2 regions of the Streptomyces sp. NPDC057445 genome follow, and region 2 is predicted to be linked to the other one. Evidence: riboswitches for the same ligand, from Rfam matches in the RefSeq annotation. Region 2 holds a riboswitch; the other holds the start of a gene.
What was found. Region 2 has a riboswitch for glycine ahead of gcvP (aminomethyl-transferring glycine dehydrogenase). Riboswitches for the same ligand answer to the same signal wherever they lie in the genome.

Region 1 (8,471 bases), on a different contig from region 2:
ATGAAGTCGCCGATACCGCCGAAGGAGAACACCGACTCTGTGAGCACCGCGCCGGACAGCAGGCTGCCGGTGAGCAGGCCGATGGTGGTGACCACGGGCAGCAGCGCGTTGCGCAGGATGTGTCGGCCGCGGACGACGCGCCGCTCCAGGCCCTTGGACTCGGCGGTGCGGATGTAGTCCTCGCCGAGGACCTCCAGCACGCTGGCGCGGGTCATCCGCACGATGACCGCGAGCGGGATCGAGGCGAGCGCGATCGCGGGCAGCACCAGGTGCATGATCGCGTCCCAGGAGGCGTCGAACTCCCCTGTGAGGACACCGTCGAGGACGGCGAAGCCGGTCACGGAGGTCGCGTCGAGGCCGGTGGCCTGACGGCCGAAGCTGGGGAAGATGCCCAGCTCGACGGAGAAGATGCCCTTCAGGAGCAGTGCGAGGAAGAAGACCGGGATACAGATCCCGATCAGCGACCCGGAGACCGAGGCCACGTCCAGCCAGCCGCCGCGCCTACGGGCGGCGAGATAGCCGAGCGGGATGCCGACCACGACGGCGATCACCATGGCGGCGACGCTGAGTTCCACGGTGGCCGGGAAACGCAGCACGAACTCGTCCCACACCGGCTGTCCGGTCTGTGTCGAGGTGCCGAGGTCCAGTTCGAAGAGCCGCTTGAGGAAGCGGCCGTACTGGACGTAGAGCGGCTGGTCGAGTCCCAGCGCCCGGTTGATGCGTGCCACTTCGGCTTCGGTCGCCCGCTCTCCCAGGATCGCTGAGGCGGGTCCGCCGGGCAGCCGGTTCAGCCAGAGGAACAGCAGAACCGACAGGCCGAGCAGGGTGGGTATCAGCTGGAGCAGTCGTCGTACGACGAGTCGCAACACCCCGCATGCCCCTTTCTTACGTGTTTCGTACGAGTGAACGGGAAGTGGATGCGGGTCCGCCCGGCCAACGGTGTTCCGTGGCCGGGCGGACCCCCATGCGGTGTGCTACTTGAAGGAGACCTCGGCGAAGTTCTCCTGCGTCAGCGGGGAGACCTTCGGCGGGTTGACGTTCTTGCCGAACGCGATGGCCGGCGGCGAGGAGGACAGCGGCACGCCCGGCAGGTACTCCATGATGGCCTCGTTGGCCTTCTTGTAGAGGTCCGTGCGCTTGGCCGGGTCGGCCTCGACGGAGCCGGCCTTCACCGCGGCGAAGACCTTGTCGTCCTTGAAGCCCCACTGCTTGTCGTAGCCGGCGAACCAGGTGCCGATGAAGTTGTAGCCGTCGTTGAAGTCACCGGTCCAGCCCAGCATGTGCAGGGCGCAGGAGCCGGCCTCGGTGGCGTCCAGGTAGTCCGGGGCCCACTTCATGGGCTTCGGGGTGACCTTGATGCCGGCCTTCTCCAGGTCGGCCTTGATCAGCTCGAAGATGTCCTGCGGGGCAGGCATGTAGGGGCGGGTGACCTCGGTCGGGTAGCAGAACTCGACCGACAGCTTGTCCTCCTTCGCGGAGGCCAGCAGCGACTTCGCCTTGGCCGTGTCGAAGGGGTACTTCTTCACGTTCTCCGAGTAGCCGAGGATCGTGTCGGGCATGAACTGCGTCGCGACCTTGCCGCCCTCGGGCAGCTGGGTCTTGACGAGGTTCTCGCGGTCGATGGCGTGCGCGATGGCCTGGCGGACGGCGGGCTTCTTCAGCGCCGGGTTCTTCTCCTGGGACATACCGAGGTAGAAGAGGTTGAAGACGTCACGGGTCGGCACCTTGAAGCCGGCGCTCTCGAGCGTCTTGATGTCGGCGGGCGCGACCAGGTCGTAACCGTCGATGTCACCGGCCTGCAGGGCCTGACGCCGGGTGTCCTCGGTGTCGATCGTGCGGAAGACGAGGTTCTTCACCTTCGCCTTGTCGCCCCAGTAGTCGTCGAAGCGCTCGAGGGAGACTTCCTTGTTGCCCTTGTTCCACTTCGCGATCTTGTACGGGCCGGTGCCGGCGACCGTGCCGGCCTCCTGGCTGTACTTGGGGTACGTGATGGCGTCGCCCTTGGCGCTCGCCTCCTGCTTCTCGTACTCCTTGAGCGCCTTCGGCGAGTGAATGGCGAGGGCCTGGAGCGAGAAGCCGCCGGGCAGGTTGGCCGAGGGCTCGTTGACCTCGATGACCGCCGTGTTCTCGTCCTTCGCGGTGCAGGACTTGTAGTTCGCCTTCGGCGTCTCCTTGTCCTCGTTCTTCGCGAAGCCGCCCATGATCGTCTGCCAGTAGTACGAGACCGCGCTCGACTGGTACGTGCCCGTCCAGTTGAACCAGTGGTCGTAGTTGGCGCAGACCGCCTTGGCGTTGAACGCCTCGCCGTCGTGGAACTTGACGCCCTTGCGCAGGTTGAACGTCCAGACCGTACCGGCGGGGTTGCTCGACCACTTCTCGGCGAGGCCGCCGACGAGCTTGCTGCCCCCCGACTCGTGCTCGAGCAGCGCCTCGAAGGCCTGACGGGTGACGCGGAAGGTCTCGCCGTCGCTCGCGAGGGCCGGGTCGAGAGACCCCGGGTCGCCGGGCGCACCGAAGACAAAGGTGTCCTCCGCACCCTTGTCGCCGTCCTTGCCCCGTTCACTCGAGCAGCCGGTGGCGATGAGGCCGACCGCAAGGACCGCCGTTATCGCCCGAGCGGCTCGGGACTTGAATATTCGCATGGGTCCACCCCTGGGTCGCCATGTGTGGTCTTGACCGGCCGAACACTACTCACGAGCGTCAGACCAGTGAACAGTCCGCATAGCGGTGATACCGACCTGAGACCCGGACACTTGCCAAAACGGGCGGATGCGGGACATCGCAGCGCTTCGGTTAACTTGCGGGACACAAAGCGCTGTTGAAAGCGGGCCGGTGAAAGGGGCCGCGCGCGGCTCTCAGCGGTGCTGCGCGGTGGGGGTGCCGCCGGCGAAACCGGAGGGCGGGTATCCGTATCCCGGCTGCTGGGCCGGCGAGCCGTGCGCCTCGCGGTCGTAGAACGGGCGGGCGTTGGCCCGCAGCCACATCGTCACCGGGTCGTACTCGTCGGACATGGCGACGGTCGAGACGGGAAGGCCGTCCGGGACGGCGGCGATCGACTGCTGCATCATCGCGCGGACGGTGTCGACGGACTGCTGGCCCGTGTCGTACAGATCCAGGCCGATCGCGAGATACGGGGCGCCGAGCGCGGGCTGCACCCAGGCCCTGCGCAGCGAGCGGACGGCGGGGGTGCGGTGGGCGTTCTGCGTGAGCAGGGCGTAGAACTGGGGGATCTCGATGGCGGGCTCGCTCAGCCGCAGCGGTCCTGCGGGCATCCGGTCGAGTCCGGTGGCGATCCGGCGCAGATCGGGCCAGGGGATGCCCACACCGCCGCCCGGGGCGTGCGGGTTGAGCCAGATGCCGTAGCGGTCGGGGAAGAGGGCGCGGGCGATATCGGTGGCGGTGACGACTTCGTGCGCGCGGTTCCAGCCGCATGCGGCGAGCTCCTGGGCCGAGGTGACACAGGGGGCGTAGCTCTGGCCGTCGACCTCCATGTTTCCGTACTGCGCGTCCGGGGAGCCGGACCTGCCGTGCCAGAGCAGCATCCAGATCCGGCCGGCCGACGGGTCGGCGAGTGCGTGCAGCAGGGCCTCGTACGCGTCGTAGCGTCCGGGCGTCACCTGGCGCAGCATGTGCTCGACCTGCCCGGTCGCCGCGGTGCCTGACGCACTCACTCTGGGTCCCGCCCCTCTTCGATTCGCCATGGTGTGTGCAGCCGCACCGGCGCAAGTGCGGCGCACGTCATCAAACCAGCTTATGCGGCCGTACTGACACCGACTTGACGACTATGCGTGCGACTGCGGGTGCTGCCTCGTGTAGAAGGGCCGGACGCGGTTCAGCATCCAGTCGCCGACAGGGTCCTGGGCGATGTCCAGAAGGACCAGGTTGACCGGCCACTTCACGGCGACCCGGCCGAGCGCGCGGCCCAGGGCGTCCATGGGCGCGGTGCGGTGGTGACCCTCCCAGGTGGAGAGCTGCACTCCGACGAACAGAGTCGGCGCCTCTCCCTCGACGCTCGCGAGAACCCGGCGGGCCGTCTGCACGACACCGGTCTCCTCGAACTCTCCGGCCGCCGCGGCGAGGAAGTCGATCGGCTCCTCCTGCCAGTCCGGCTCGAACAGCCGCACCCGGCCCCCGCTGGCGGGCCCCTCCAGCGGAGTCCGCCCGGCCCGGCACAGCTCGGCGACCGCGAGCGGCGGCAACGGTACGCCGACCGCTCCGCCGGGGTTCACGGCGATACCGAGCTGCGGCGGCAGTCCCCGCGCGAACTCGACCGCGGGGGCGACGGTGCCCGGCATCCGGTCCCCCACGCACTGCAGGAACTGCTGCTGGGAGCTGTAGACCGGCACATACGGGGCGCCGTCGATCTCGAGCGTCGGCAGATCGAGGCTCGGGCTGTCAGGGCCGCCGCCGTTGGGCAGCGGCACCCAGACATGGCTGCGTCCGAGCACCTCGACGAGCCGGCCCCCCGCGCCGGGGCTGCCGACGGACGCGCTCAGCACCTCTTCGAGCTCGTTGGCGGGCCATGTCGTATCCACTGCGTCCCCTGCTTCCCCGTCCGGCCCGTACCGGGCCGCGATGTCCTGCGCTCAGCAGGGTAACCGCTGCGGCGTGCCGTACGACGGCCCGGACGGGGTGCCGTACGACGGCTCACACCTCGGCGGTGAAGCCGATCCGCGTCAGCGCCGTCGCCGCGTCGCGGTCCAGCAGGGTCGCCGTGCTGCAGCCCCGCGGGAGGCGGCCCCCCTCCGCGTCCCGGACGAGGCGGGAGACCGCGCGGCGGTGCCGGCCGAAGGCGTAGGGGGAGACGCCCCGGCCGCGCTCGCGCTGGCCCGCGCGGGCGACGGCCGGGGTGACGTCCAGCAGGAGCAGATGAAGGGACCTGCCGCGTCGGCGTGCCTCCCGGGCCAGCCAGCGGCGCACCCAGGACTGGGTGCCGCAGTCGTGGACGACCACGCTCGCGCCGGAGCGCAGTGCTCGCCACATCCCGGCGTAGTGGGCGAGGCGGACCAGTGGGCGGTAGGAGGCGTACGGCAGCAGCCGGGGCATCCGCGCGTCCCAGCGGTCGCGGGTGTTCTGGGAGTCGATCCCGCCGCCGTCCGCGGCGCGCCGGATCAGGGTGGACTTGCCGCTGCCGGGCAGCCCGGAGATCACGACCACGTCCCCCTCGGCGAACTCCAGGCTCCGCGGGCCGTGACCGACACGGTCCCGCAGGTCGCGCACCACGGGCGCGGACACCGGCGCGGACGCGGGCGCGGACAGGCCAAGCAGCCGGCGCGCCGGCCCGGCCTGCCCGGCGGGTACGCCCGCTGTCGTCGTCATATAGGCACCTGACCGCTGCAACGTCATTGCTCTCCCCCTTGTCGGGTCACCGGGACCCTGCCCAGGAAGCTTAAAGAAAAGGTAATGACCTACAAGTGATTTGCTGATCGTGGCGCCCGTGCAATGATGTCCGCGCCAACTGCATACCGGCCGCTTGAATCCGCGCGGGAGAGTCCTGGCCACTGTGTGTGCCGGGCGCCGAAGGAGCAAGTCCCTCCCTTGAATCTCTCAGGCCCCGTACCGCGAGGATGAGGCAGATCTGAAAAGCGGGCCGCTCTTGCGGCTCCACCCAAGGTGCAAATCATGCCCTTTGCGTACGTCATGTACGTGTGGTCATGATGAACCTCTCAGGTTTCGATGACAGATGGGGAGGATCGTCCTCGCCAGTCATGCCCTGGGAGTCCTATCCATGAGCACCACCCCCCGTCTCACCGCCCTCGATGCCCTGCATCGCTCGCTGGGCGCGACCATGACCGACTTCGCCGGCTGGGACATGCCGCTGCGGTACGCGAGTGAGCGCGACGAGCACACCGCCGTACGCACCAAGGCCGGACTCTTCGACCTTTCCCACATGGGTGAGATCACTGTCACCGGGCCCGACGCCGCCGCCCTTCTGGACTACGCGCTGGTCGGCAACATCGGCGGGGTCGCCGTCGGCCGGGCCCGCTACACGATGATCTGCCAGGAGGACGGCGGAATCCTCGACGACCTGATCGTCTACCGTCTCGGCGACACCGAGTACATGGTCGTCGCCAACGCCTCGAACGCACAGATCGTCCTGGACGCCCTGACCGAGCGCGCGTCCGCCCGAGGCGGGTTCGACGCGACCGTGCGCGACGACCGCGACGCCTATGCGCTGATCGCCGTCCAGGGCCCCGAGTCCCCCGGCATCCTGAAGTCCCTCACGGACGCCGATCTGGACGGCCTCAAGTACTACGCGGGTCTGCCCGGCACCGTCGCCGGCGTCCCCGCGCTGATCGCCCGCACCGGCTACACCGGCGAGGACGGCTTCGAGCTCTTCGTCGAGCCGCAGCACGCCGAGAAGCTGTGGCAGGCGCTGACCGAGGCGGGCGAGCCCGCCGGCCTGGTCCCCTGCGGCCTGTCCTGCCGCGACACGCTGCGCCTGGAGGCCGGCATGCCGCTGTACGGGCATGAGCTGACCACCTCGCTGACCCCGTTCGACGCGGGTCTGGGCCGGGTCGTGAAGTTCGAGAAGGAGGGCGACTTCGTGGGCCGCGAGTCCCTCGAGGCGGCCGCCGAGCGCGCCGCGACCAGTCCCCCGCGCAAGCTGGTCGGCCTGATCGCCGAGGGCCGCCGGGTGCCCCGCGCCGGAATGCAGGTGGTCGCGGGCGGTCAGGTGATCGGCGAGGTCACCTCGGGTGCCCCGTCGCCGACCCTGGGCAAGCCTATCGCCATCGCCTACGTGGACGCGGCGCACGCCGCGCCGGGCGGCGAGGGCGTCGGTGTCGACATCCGCGGTACTCATGAGCCGTACGAGGTCGTTGCGCTTCCCTTCTACAAGCGCCAGAAGTAGACCCTCCCCCTCCCCGTCAGCAGCAGTCCACCGCGTACAGGAGAATTCAGGCCATGAGCAACCCCCAGCAGCTGCGTTACAGCAAGGAGCACGAGTGGCTGTCGGCCGCCGAGGACGGCGTGTCGACGGTCGGCATCACGGAGCACGCGGCCAACGCGCTCGGCGATGTCGTGTACGTCCAGCTCCCCGAGGTCGGCGACACGGTGAGCGCGGGCGAGACCTGCGGCGAACTGGAGTCCACCAAGTCGGTCAGTGATCTGTACTCCCCCGTGTCCGGCGAGGTCACCGAGGTCAACGAGGACGTCGTCAACGACCCTTCGCTGGTGAACAGCGCCCCGTTCGAGGGCGGCTGGCTGTTCAAGGTGCGTGTCACGGAGGAGCCGGCCGAGCTGCTCTCCGCCGACGAGTACACCGACTTCGCCGGCTGACCGAAGACCACAGGCCACAAGGGATCGCGTGATGTCGCTTCTTAACACTCCCCTCCATGAGCTCGACCCGGACGTCGCCGCCGCCGTCGACGCCGAGCTCCACCGTCAGCAGTCCACCCTCGAGATGATCGCCTCGGAGAACTTCGCTCCGGTCGCGGTCATGGAGGCCCAGGGCTCGGTCCTCACCAACAAGTACGCCGAGGGCTACCCCGGCCGCCGTTACTACGGCGGCTGTGAGCACGTCGATGTCGTCGAACAGATCGCCATCGACCGCATCAAGGCGCTCTTCGGCGCCGAGCACGCCAACGTCCAGCCGCACTCGGGTGCCCAGGCCAACGCCGCCGCGATGTTCGCGCTGCTGAAGCCGGGCGACACGATCATGGGTCTGAACCTCGCGCACGGCGGGCACCTGACCCACGGCATGAAGATCAACTTCTCCGGCAAGCTCTACAACGTGGTCGCCTACCACGTGGACGACGCCACGGGCCAGGTCGACATGGCCGAGGTCGAGCGGCTCGCCAAGGAGTCCAAGCCCAAGCTGATCGTCGCCGGCTGGTCCGCGTACCCGCGCCAGCTGGACTTCGCCGCCTTCCGCCGGATCGCGGACGAGGTCGGCGCGTATCTGATGGTCGACATGGCCCACTTCGCGGGCCTGGTCGCCGCGGGACTGCACCCGAACCCGGTGCCGCACGCCCATGTCGTGACCACGACCACCCACAAGACGCTGGGCGGCCCGCGCGGCGGTGTGATCCTCTCCACGGCCGAGCTCGCCAAGAAGATCAACTCGGCGGTCTTCCCCGGTCAGCAGGGCGGTCCGCTGGAGCATGTGATCGCGGCCAAGGCCGTCTCCTTCAAGGTCGCGGCCACCGAGGAGTTCAAGGAGCGCCAGCAGCGCACCCTGGAGGGCTCGAGGATCCTCGCAGAGCGGCTGGTCCAGGACGACGTCAAGGAGGCCGGAGTCTCGGTCCTCTCCGGCGGTACCGACGTCCACCTGGTCCTGGTCGACCTGCGCAACTCCGAGCTGGACGGCCAGCAGGCCGAGGACCGTCTGCACGAGGTCGGCATCACGGTCAACCGCAACGCGGTTCCGAACGACCCCCGCCCGCCGATGGTCACCTCGGGTCTGCGCATCGGTACGCCGGCGCTCGCCACCCGCGGCTTCCAGGCCGAGGACTTCCGCGAGGTCGCCG
Region 2 (8,471 bases):
CCGGCCATGGTCTTTCAGCCCCCTCTGGCCCACGCTGACAGTGCCGTCCGCACCTGCCCTCGCATCACCCTGTCTCTTGAGTGAGAGGCGACCCACCATGCCGCTGCATGTTCCCCCGGCTCCCGCGCCTGCCCTGCGCAGCGTGCTCGCAGCACTCGGATCCCCCGCCGCAGTCCGCGAGGCCCCCACCCCCGCCCTCCGTTCCGTCCTCGGAACGGTGAGTCCCGAACTCCCCCTTCCCGTCCATGTGCTGGACCAGGTCGTGCCGCGCGCGGGCCGTGCGCCACGCACCCGGCTGGCAGGCTGGAGGTTTCTGATCCGCAGCGGAGAGCGTTCCGTCGCCGCCGCGGACACGGTCCTGACCCCCGACGGGTGGGCCTTCTCGCACTTCTTCGAGGGGCCCTACATCGCCTCGACCGAACGGGCACTGCAGCACGCGGAGACGCTGACGGACGGCTATCAGCCACGGCTGCTGTCCGTGCCCGAGCTCTACATGCTCACACTGTGGCTGCACGGCGACACCGGGGCGGACGCGTCCGGGGGCACGCCCGCACCCGCCGACCTCCTGGTGCCGCTCGCGCCGGCCCCACCGGGCATCGCAGCGCACCGGCCGCACCGGGTCGCCGATCTGCTGCCGGTGCTGACGCTGCGCGCCACACCGGCGCCCCTGCTCGGCTCACCCGCCTGAGTCACGCCCACTGGGCACTTCGCCCCGTGACCGATGGTCACGGGGCGTCGCCGTGCCCCTTCCGGACTAGCCCGGTCCGGCCACTGCAAACCACCCGAACAGGCAGTGCAGTTGAGCTGAACCGTCCGCGCGGGTGATACGTCATTAAGTGGTAAGACGAGCTGCCGCGAAATCCCTGCGGATTGACGCCCGTGGGGCAACACTGGGACCGACCGACAGATACGGGGGGCGGCCATGAACACCGCATCGAGCCGCAGCAAGCTCACCACACCGCAGCGAAAGAACCCATCCATGTGCCAGCACCAGCCGCCCTGCCCCACAGCCGACTCTCCCGACCGGGAGGCCGCCCGCCTCGTGGCGCACCACCCGGAGCAGGGCTGGAGCCTGCTGTGCAACGGTGTGCTGCTTTTCGAGGACACCGGTGAGCTGCTTCCTGACGGACAGATCATCGCCCCGCACCGGCCGCAGCAGGTGGCCACGGCGGCCTGAGCGCCGGGCGCCCGGGGCAGGTCCCGGACCCGCTCTGCGCGGTGCCCTGGAACCGGACGGAAAGGGCCGGCTCGGAGAGAACTCCGAACCGGCCCTGACGTGTGCCCGGGGGTGTGTCGGCTGCTACGTCAGTTGTCGTACTCGTCCAGCGGCGGGCAGGAGCAGACCAGGTTGCGGTCGCCGAAGGCACCGTCGATCCGGCGCACCGGCGGCCAGTACTTGTCCGCGACCTGGACGCCGTCCGGGAAGACCGCCTCCTCACGGCTGTACGGGTGCTCCCACTCGCCGCCCAGCGCCGCCGCGGTGTGCGGGGCGTTGCGCAGCGGGTTGTCCTCGGCGGGCCACTCGCCGGAGGCGACCTTCTCGACCTCCGCACGGATCGCGATCATCGTGTCGCAGAACCGGTCGAGCTCGGCGAGGTCCTCGCTCTCCGTGGGCTCGATCATCAGCGTGCCCGCCACCGGGAACGACATCGTCGGCGCGTGGAAGCCGTAGTCGATGAGCCGCTTGGCGATGTCGTCGACGCTGACGCCGGTCGCCTTCGAGATCGGCCGCAGGTCGACGATGCACTCGTGCGCGACGAGCCCGGCCGGGCCCGTGTAGAGGACCGGGTAGTGCGGCTCGAGGCGCTTGGCGATGTAGTTCGCCGCGAGCACGGCGACCTGGGTGGCGCGCTTGAGACCCTCGCCGCCCATGAGCCGTACGTACGCCCAGGAGATCGGCAGGATGCCCGCCGAGCCCCAGGGGGCTGCCGAGATCGGGCCGACACCGGTCTCCGGGCCCGCGGTGGGCTGGAGCGGGTGGTTCGGGAGGTACGGGGCGAGGTGTTCGCGGACGCCGACCGGGCCGACGCCGGGGCCGCCGCCGCCGTGCGGGATGCAGAAGGTCTTGTGCAGGTTGAGGTGGGAGACGTCGCCGCCGAACTTGCCCGGCTTGGCGAGGCCCACCAGCGCGTTGAGGTTGGCGCCGTCGACGTACACCTGTCCGCCGGCCTCGTGCACCTGGGCGCAGATGTCGGCGACGTGCTCCTCGAAGACACCGTGCGTCGAGGGGTACGTGATCATGAGCACGGACAGCTCGTCGCGGTACTGCTCGATCTTGGCGCGCAGGTCCTTGACGTCGATCTCGCCGTCGTCGGCGGTCTTGACGACAACGACCCTCATTCCGGCCATCACGGCGCTGGCGGCGTTGGTGCCGTGCGCGGAGGACGGGATGAGGCAGACGGTGCGCTGCGCGTCGCCGTTGGCGCGGTGGTAGGCACGCACGGCCAGCAGGCCCGCGAGCTCACCCTGCGAACCGGCGTTCGGCTGGATGGACACCTTGTCGTAGCCGGTGACCTCGGAGAGACGTTCCTCCAGCTCGTGGATCAGCGTGAGGTAGCCCTCGGCCTGCTCCACCGGGGCGAAGGGGTGGATCTGGCCGAACTCCGGCCAGGTCACCGGCTCCATCTCGGTGGTCGCGTTCAGCTTCATCGTGCAGGAGCCGAGCGGGATCATGCCGCGGTCCAGCGCGTAGTCACGGTCGGCGAGCTTGCGCAGGTAGCGCAGCATCGCGGTTTCGGAGCGGTGCGCGTGGAAGACCGGGTGGGTGAGGACGTCGTCGCTCCGCAGCAGCCCGGCCGGAAGGGCGTCGTCCGTCGTCGCGTCGAGCGCCTCGATGTCTCCCTCGACGCCGAAGGCGGACCAGACGGCGGCCAGCTGGGCACGGCCCGTGGTCTCGTCGCAGGAGATCGAGACATGGTCGGCGTCGGCGGGGTACAGGTTGACGCCGTTCTCGCGGGCAGCGGCGACGATGTCCGCCGCCTTGCCAGGAACACGGGCGGTCAGCGTGTCGAAGTACGTGCCGTGAACGAGCTCGACGCCGCCCGCACGCAGGCCCTCTGCCAGGATCGCGGCGTACCGGTGCGTGCGGCGCGCGATCGTCCTCAGCCCCTCGGGACCGTGGTAGACGGCGTACATTCCGGCCATCACCGCCAGCAGCACCTGCGCGGTGCAGATGTTGCTGGTGGCCTTCTCACGGCGGATGTGCTGCTCGCGGGTCTGCAGCGCGAGGCGGTAGGCCTTGTTGCCGTCCGCGTCGACGGAGACGCCGACGAGGCGGCCCGGCAGGCTGCGGGCGTGCTTGGCCTGGACGGCCATATAGCCGGCGTGAGGGCCGCCGAAGCCCATCGGGACGCCGAAGCGCTGAGTGGTTCCTACGGCGATGTCCGCCCCGAGTGCGCCGGGGGAGGTGAGAAGGGTGAGCGCCAGGAGATCGGCCGCGACGGTGACGATCGCGCCGAGCTCGTGCGCCTGCTCGATGACGGGCTTGATCTCACGGACGGCACCGGAGGCACCCGGGTACTGGAGCAGGACGCCGAAGACACCGCGCTCGGCGATCTCCGCGGGGATGCCCTGGCCGAGATCCGCGACGACGACCTCGACACCCGTCGGTTCGGCGCGGGTCTCGATCACGGCGATGGTCTGCGGGAGGGTGTCGGCGTCGATCAGGAAGACGCCGTCCTTGACCTTGCCGACGCGCCGGGCCAGCGCCATGGCCTCGGCGGCGGCGGTGCCCTCGTCGAGCAGCGATGCGCCGGAGGTCGGCAGGCCGGTCAGGTCCGCGACCATCGTCTGGAAGTTGAGCAGTGCCTCGAGGCGGCCCTGCGAGATCTCGGGCTGGTAGGGCGTGTACGCCGTGTACCAGGCGGGGTTCTCCATGACGTTGCGCAGGATGACCGGCGGGGTGAAGGTGCCGTAGTAGCCGAGGCCGATCATCGGGGCGAGGACCTGGTTGCGGTCCGCGAGGGAGCGCAGCTCGGCCAGGACCTCGGCCTCGGTACGGGCATCGGGCAGCCCGAGGGCCTCGGCGCTCTTGATCACGTCCGGTACGGCGGCGGCGGTCAGCTCGTCGAGCGACCCGTAGCCGACCTGCGCGAGCATCTTCGCCTGGGCCCCTGCGTCGGGCCCGATGTGGCGCTGCTCGAAGGGGGTGCCCCGCTCCAGCCGGGAGAGCGGAATGCGGTTGGCGGTCATGTGAGGCCTCCTGGTCGACGCGACCTGCGAGGGGCACCACGGCGCGGGTGCCCGGACGGCCTCCCCCTCTGTCATCTAACCTGAGAGCTTCACCGGTCCGCCCGCTCGCTGGCATTCCGGTTTTCACCGTCGGTGAGAGCGGACGCCGTCCGACGTCCGCCCTGCTTTCCAGAGTGACCTCGTCCGTGCGGTACGGGGGCCTGAGAGATTCCGGGGAGGATTTGCTCCTTCGGCGTCTCCGGTACCTGACCGGAGCACTCTCCCGCACGGGGTCAGCAGCCGTGTGCCAGCCTACCAGCGAGGTATTGGCCAAAGCTGTCGAGTGGCCGACCCCACAAATGTGCATTTTCGTAGTACTTACGGGGCCAGTGCGACCAATTGGAGGGACCGTGCAGACCGATATCGATCCGCGCAGCCTGATAGGCCGCAAGGCGTTCGACCGCAACGGCACCAAGATCGGGACCGTGGACGAGGTCTACCTCGACGACGCGACGGGGATGCCCGAGTGGGCGGCCGTACGCACAGGGCTGTTCAGCAGGGACGCGTTCGTGCCCCTGGAGCCCAGTGAGGTGGCGGGCGACGGCCTCCACATCCCGTTCGAGCGGGCTCTGATCAAGGACGCCCCGGATTTCGGTGTCGGCAGGCATCTCTCCCCCCAGCAGGAACTCCAGCTGTACCACCACTACGGTCTCGAACTGCCCGCTCCCCCGGAGAAGCCGGCTCCCTCACCGCCGGCCGCCTCCGACGGACCTGACTCGTCCCCGGGGTCCACGGGCGACCGCGACTTCGGACGGCTCGCAGGCCACGACGACTGACGCGCCGCTGACCACTGATCCGGCGAAGACGTCCGATGCGACGGTCCGGCTCCTACTACTCCCGTGATGACGGGGGATCCGGCGGCGACTCGTCCGGAGGCTGTTCCCGGTCCCGTCCGACGAGCGGCAGCGGCTCCGACGGCTCGAGCTCGGGATCGTCCACCAGGAACGTGCGCACCCTCCCCGGCACGGCCGACCAGGGCTCCTCGAAGCGGACCGTGACCCGCCCGAGCCCGCTGCCCTGCACCCAGCCCGCCCCGTACCGCTCGTGCCTCACATCGTGTCCGGCCGACCAGCGCCGCTCGACGGCCGGCTCCGGCTCCGGCGGCTCCGGCTCCTCGGCCGCGTGGGCGCGCTCGGGGCTTCCGTGGCCCTCGCCGGCGCTCTTCTCCCCGGCGGCGGCCTGTGCGAACAGATCTTCCTGGGTGTAGTCGGCGAGGCCGGTCACACCCACGCCCAGCAGACGGACCCCGCCCGTGGTGTCCACCGACTCCAGAAGCCGGCCGGCTGCCTCCCGGACCACTGCCGGATCATCGGTCGGCCCACGCAGTGTCTCCGACCGGGTCAGCGTCGAGAAGTCGAAGCGCCGTACCTTCAAAACGATGGTCCGCCCCGAGTGCCTCGACCCGCGCAGTCGCTGCACACACCGCTCGGCGAGCCGCTCCACCTCCACCCTGATCCGCACCCGGTCGTGCAGGTCCACGTCGAAGGTGTCCTCGACCGACACCGACTTGGCGTCACGCTCGGCGACGACAGGCCGGTCGTCATGTCCCGTCGCCATCCGGAACAGCGCCGACCCGTGAGACTTCCCGAGCAGCCGTACGAGCTCGTCCTCACCGGCCTCCGCCAGGTCGGCGACCGTGGTCATTCCCGCCCGCCGCAGATGCTCCCCGGTCGCGGGCCCCACCCCCGGCAGCGTCCGCACCGGCATCGGCCCGAGCAGGTCCCGCTCCGTTCCGGGCTCGATCAGCACAAGTCCGTCCGGCTTCGCCTGCTCCGAGGCGATCTTCGCCAGCATCTTCGACCCGGCCAGGCCCACCGACCCCGTCAGTCCGGTGACCGCCAGAATGTCCCTCCGTAGCCGCTCACCGGCCTCCCGCGCCGACCGTGCGTCACTCGCCGCCCCACCCGCCTCCAGGTCGACGAAGGCCTCGTCCAGGCTCAGCGGCTCCACGAGCGGGGACAATCGCCCGAGCAGCTCCATCACCTGGTTGCTGACCGAGCGGTAGAGCGAGAACCGCGGGACCAGGTACGCGGCGTTCGGGCAGAGCCTCCGTGCCTGGGCCATCGGCATGGCCGAGTGCACCCCGAACCGCCTGGCCTCGTACGACGCCGTCGCCACGACTCCGCGCGGCCCCAGACCGCCGACCACCACCGGCTTGCCGCGCAGACTGGGCTTCGCGGCCTGCTCGGCGGCAGCGAAGAACGCATCCATGTCCAGATGCAGAATCGTCGGGGCGGATCTCACGTCTCAGATGCTGCCGTACGCCACTGACAATCGGCCCGCACACGGGTACGACCTGCCGCAGGTCCGTCGGCAGAACGTCACGTGCGCGGATCGAGCGAGGGAACGAGGGCGGCCGAGCGCTCAGACGGCCCGGTCGCGACGGCGTCTTGCCAGTTCGTCCGCCGGATTGTGCCCGACGAGTGTCTCGCCGGTGTCGACGCGCTCGCCGTGCAGCTGGGACAGGGCGGCTTCCACGTCCCGCCACACCACACCCACGGCGATGCCGAAGACTCCCTGGCCGCCCTGCAGCAGATCCACGACCTCGTCGGGCGAGGAGCACTCGTAGACGGTGGCCCCGTCGCTCATCAGCGTCAGCCGGTCCAGATCCGAGAACCCGCGGGTCCGCAGATGCTGCACTGCCGTCCTGATGTTCTGAAGTGCGACACCCGTGTCCAGGAAACGCTTCACGATCTTGAGGACCACGACGTCCCGGAAGCTGTACAGCCGCTGGGTGCCGGATCCGTACGCAGGGCGCACGCTCGGCTCCACGAGGCCGGTGCGTGCCCAGTAGTCGAGCTGTCGGTAGGTGATGCCCGCCGCGGCGCACGCGGTCGGTCCCCGGTAGCCGACGGCCTCGGTCGAGGAGTCGGCTGTCGAACTCATGTGAAGCGGATACGGCCCACCGTGTCCCGGATGCACTTCGAGGGAATCGCCTGCCGTACCGTCGCCGCTGCTTCTCACGCCGACCTCCGTCCTTGACCTGCCACCTCGACGGTAGGGAGTCGCCCGGGGTGCGTCAACGATCGCCACACTCGGCACGCCGAGTGATAATCACCCTGAGAGTGGTTTTCCGCACCCAGATGCAGGGAACGGCTCACCGAATGCGTCGGTTCAGCCGACGGGTCGGGGACCAGAGGGTCACTGACTGCTGGAGCCGAAGTCCTCGGGCGAGATCTGGTCGAGGAACTCGCGGAACTTCTCCACCTCGTCCTCCTGCTCGTCCGGGATCGCGATACCCGCGTCGTCCAGCACCCCGTCGCTGCCGTAGATGGGCGTGCCGGTGCGCAGCGCGAGGGCTATGGCGTCGGACGGCCGGGCACTCACCTCGACGCCGCTGGCGAAGACCAGCTCGGCGTAGAACACACCTTCCCGCAGGTCCGTGATGCGGACTTCGGTGAGCTCCTGCCCGACAGCCTCCAGCACGTCCTTGAACAGATCGTGGGTCAGCGGCCTGGCGGGGGCCATGCCCTGCTGTGCGAAGGCGATCGCGGTCGCCTCCCCGGGTCCGATCCAGATGGGGAGGTACCGGTCACCTCCCACTTCACGCAGGAGCACGATCGGCTGGTTGGAGGGCATTTCCACCCGGACACCCACAACGTCGAGCTCGTTCACACAGCAACCCTAGGACGTGCCCGGCAGGTTTGGGTAGTCGGGCTGCCCCAAGATCAGCGCAAGAGGGGCCGGAGATCAGCGCAACCGGACGCCCAGCGCGGTCTGCACAAGGGCCGCGTGGAGGCGGACGGAAAGATCCGCAAGTTCCTTCGTGGTCGCCTCGGCATGCGCTCTGGTCTGCGGATTACGGTGTCGCCTCAGCGGGGCGACCACCTGTTCGACCAGTCCGGCCTCGCGGTCCGCGGCCGCCTTCATGGCCCGCAGATGCCGGGGCTCCAGACCGAAACGGCCCATGTGCGCCACGAGTTTGGCCACGGTCACCGACTCGACGTCGTAATCGCCGTCCGCCGCCGGAGTGATGAGCCCGTACGACTCCCAGGCATCCAGCTCCGCCTCGGTCACCTCGGCGGCTTCCAGCAGTACGGAGCGACCCACCCGCGACGCCGTGGGCCGGTCCGGTCCGGCTTCCGCTCCAGGGGCATCCGGATCCCCCGGCGTGCCCTGGGGCCGCAGCGGAAGCTCCTCGCCCCGGGCCTGGGCGTCGAGATGCTCCCGGATGACCTTCAGAGGAAGATAGTGATCCCGCTGCATACGGAGCACCTGGGCCAGCCGCTCGACGTCCTCCG

Region 1: another riboswitch for glycine. It lies ahead of gcvT (glycine cleavage system aminomethyltransferase GcvT); the one in region 2 lies ahead of gcvP (aminomethyl-transferring glycine dehydrogenase).

Annotation. Positions count from the first base shown of each region.
Region 1 is NZ_JBHVDH010000004.1:186,513-194,983, reverse strand. It holds gene ACFU5O_RS12120 (ABC transporter permease) at 1-869, opposite strand, end outside; gene ACFU5O_RS12115 (ABC transporter substrate-binding protein) at 975-2,642, opposite strand; gene ACFU5O_RS12110 (enhanced serine sensitivity protein SseB C-terminal domain-containing protein) at 2,856-3,671, opposite strand; gene ACFU5O_RS12105 (enhanced serine sensitivity protein SseB) at 3,783-4,535, opposite strand; gene ACFU5O_RS12100 (AAA family ATPase) at 4,648-5,346, opposite strand; glycine riboswitch at 5,475-5,572, shown strand; gene gcvT (glycine cleavage system aminomethyltransferase GcvT) at 5,729-6,853, shown strand; gene gcvH (glycine cleavage system protein GcvH) at 6,907-7,281, shown strand; gene glyA (serine hydroxymethyltransferase) at 7,313-8,471, shown strand, end outside.
Region 2 is NZ_JBHVDH010000012.1:185,899-194,369, forward strand. It holds gene ACFU5O_RS24570 (hypothetical protein) at 98-688, shown strand; gene ACFU5O_RS24575 (DUF5999 family protein) at 980-1,177, shown strand; gene gcvP (aminomethyl-transferring glycine dehydrogenase) at 1,306-4,191, opposite strand; glycine riboswitch at 4,370-4,466, opposite strand; gene ACFU5O_RS24585 (PRC-barrel domain-containing protein) at 4,569-5,006, shown strand; gene ACFU5O_RS24590 (DNA polymerase IV) at 5,062-6,474, opposite strand; gene ACFU5O_RS24595 (MerR family transcriptional regulator) at 6,595-7,116, opposite strand; gene ACFU5O_RS24600 (bifunctional nuclease family protein) at 7,372-7,845, opposite strand; gene ACFU5O_RS24605 (MerR family transcriptional regulator) at 7,921-8,471, opposite strand, start outside.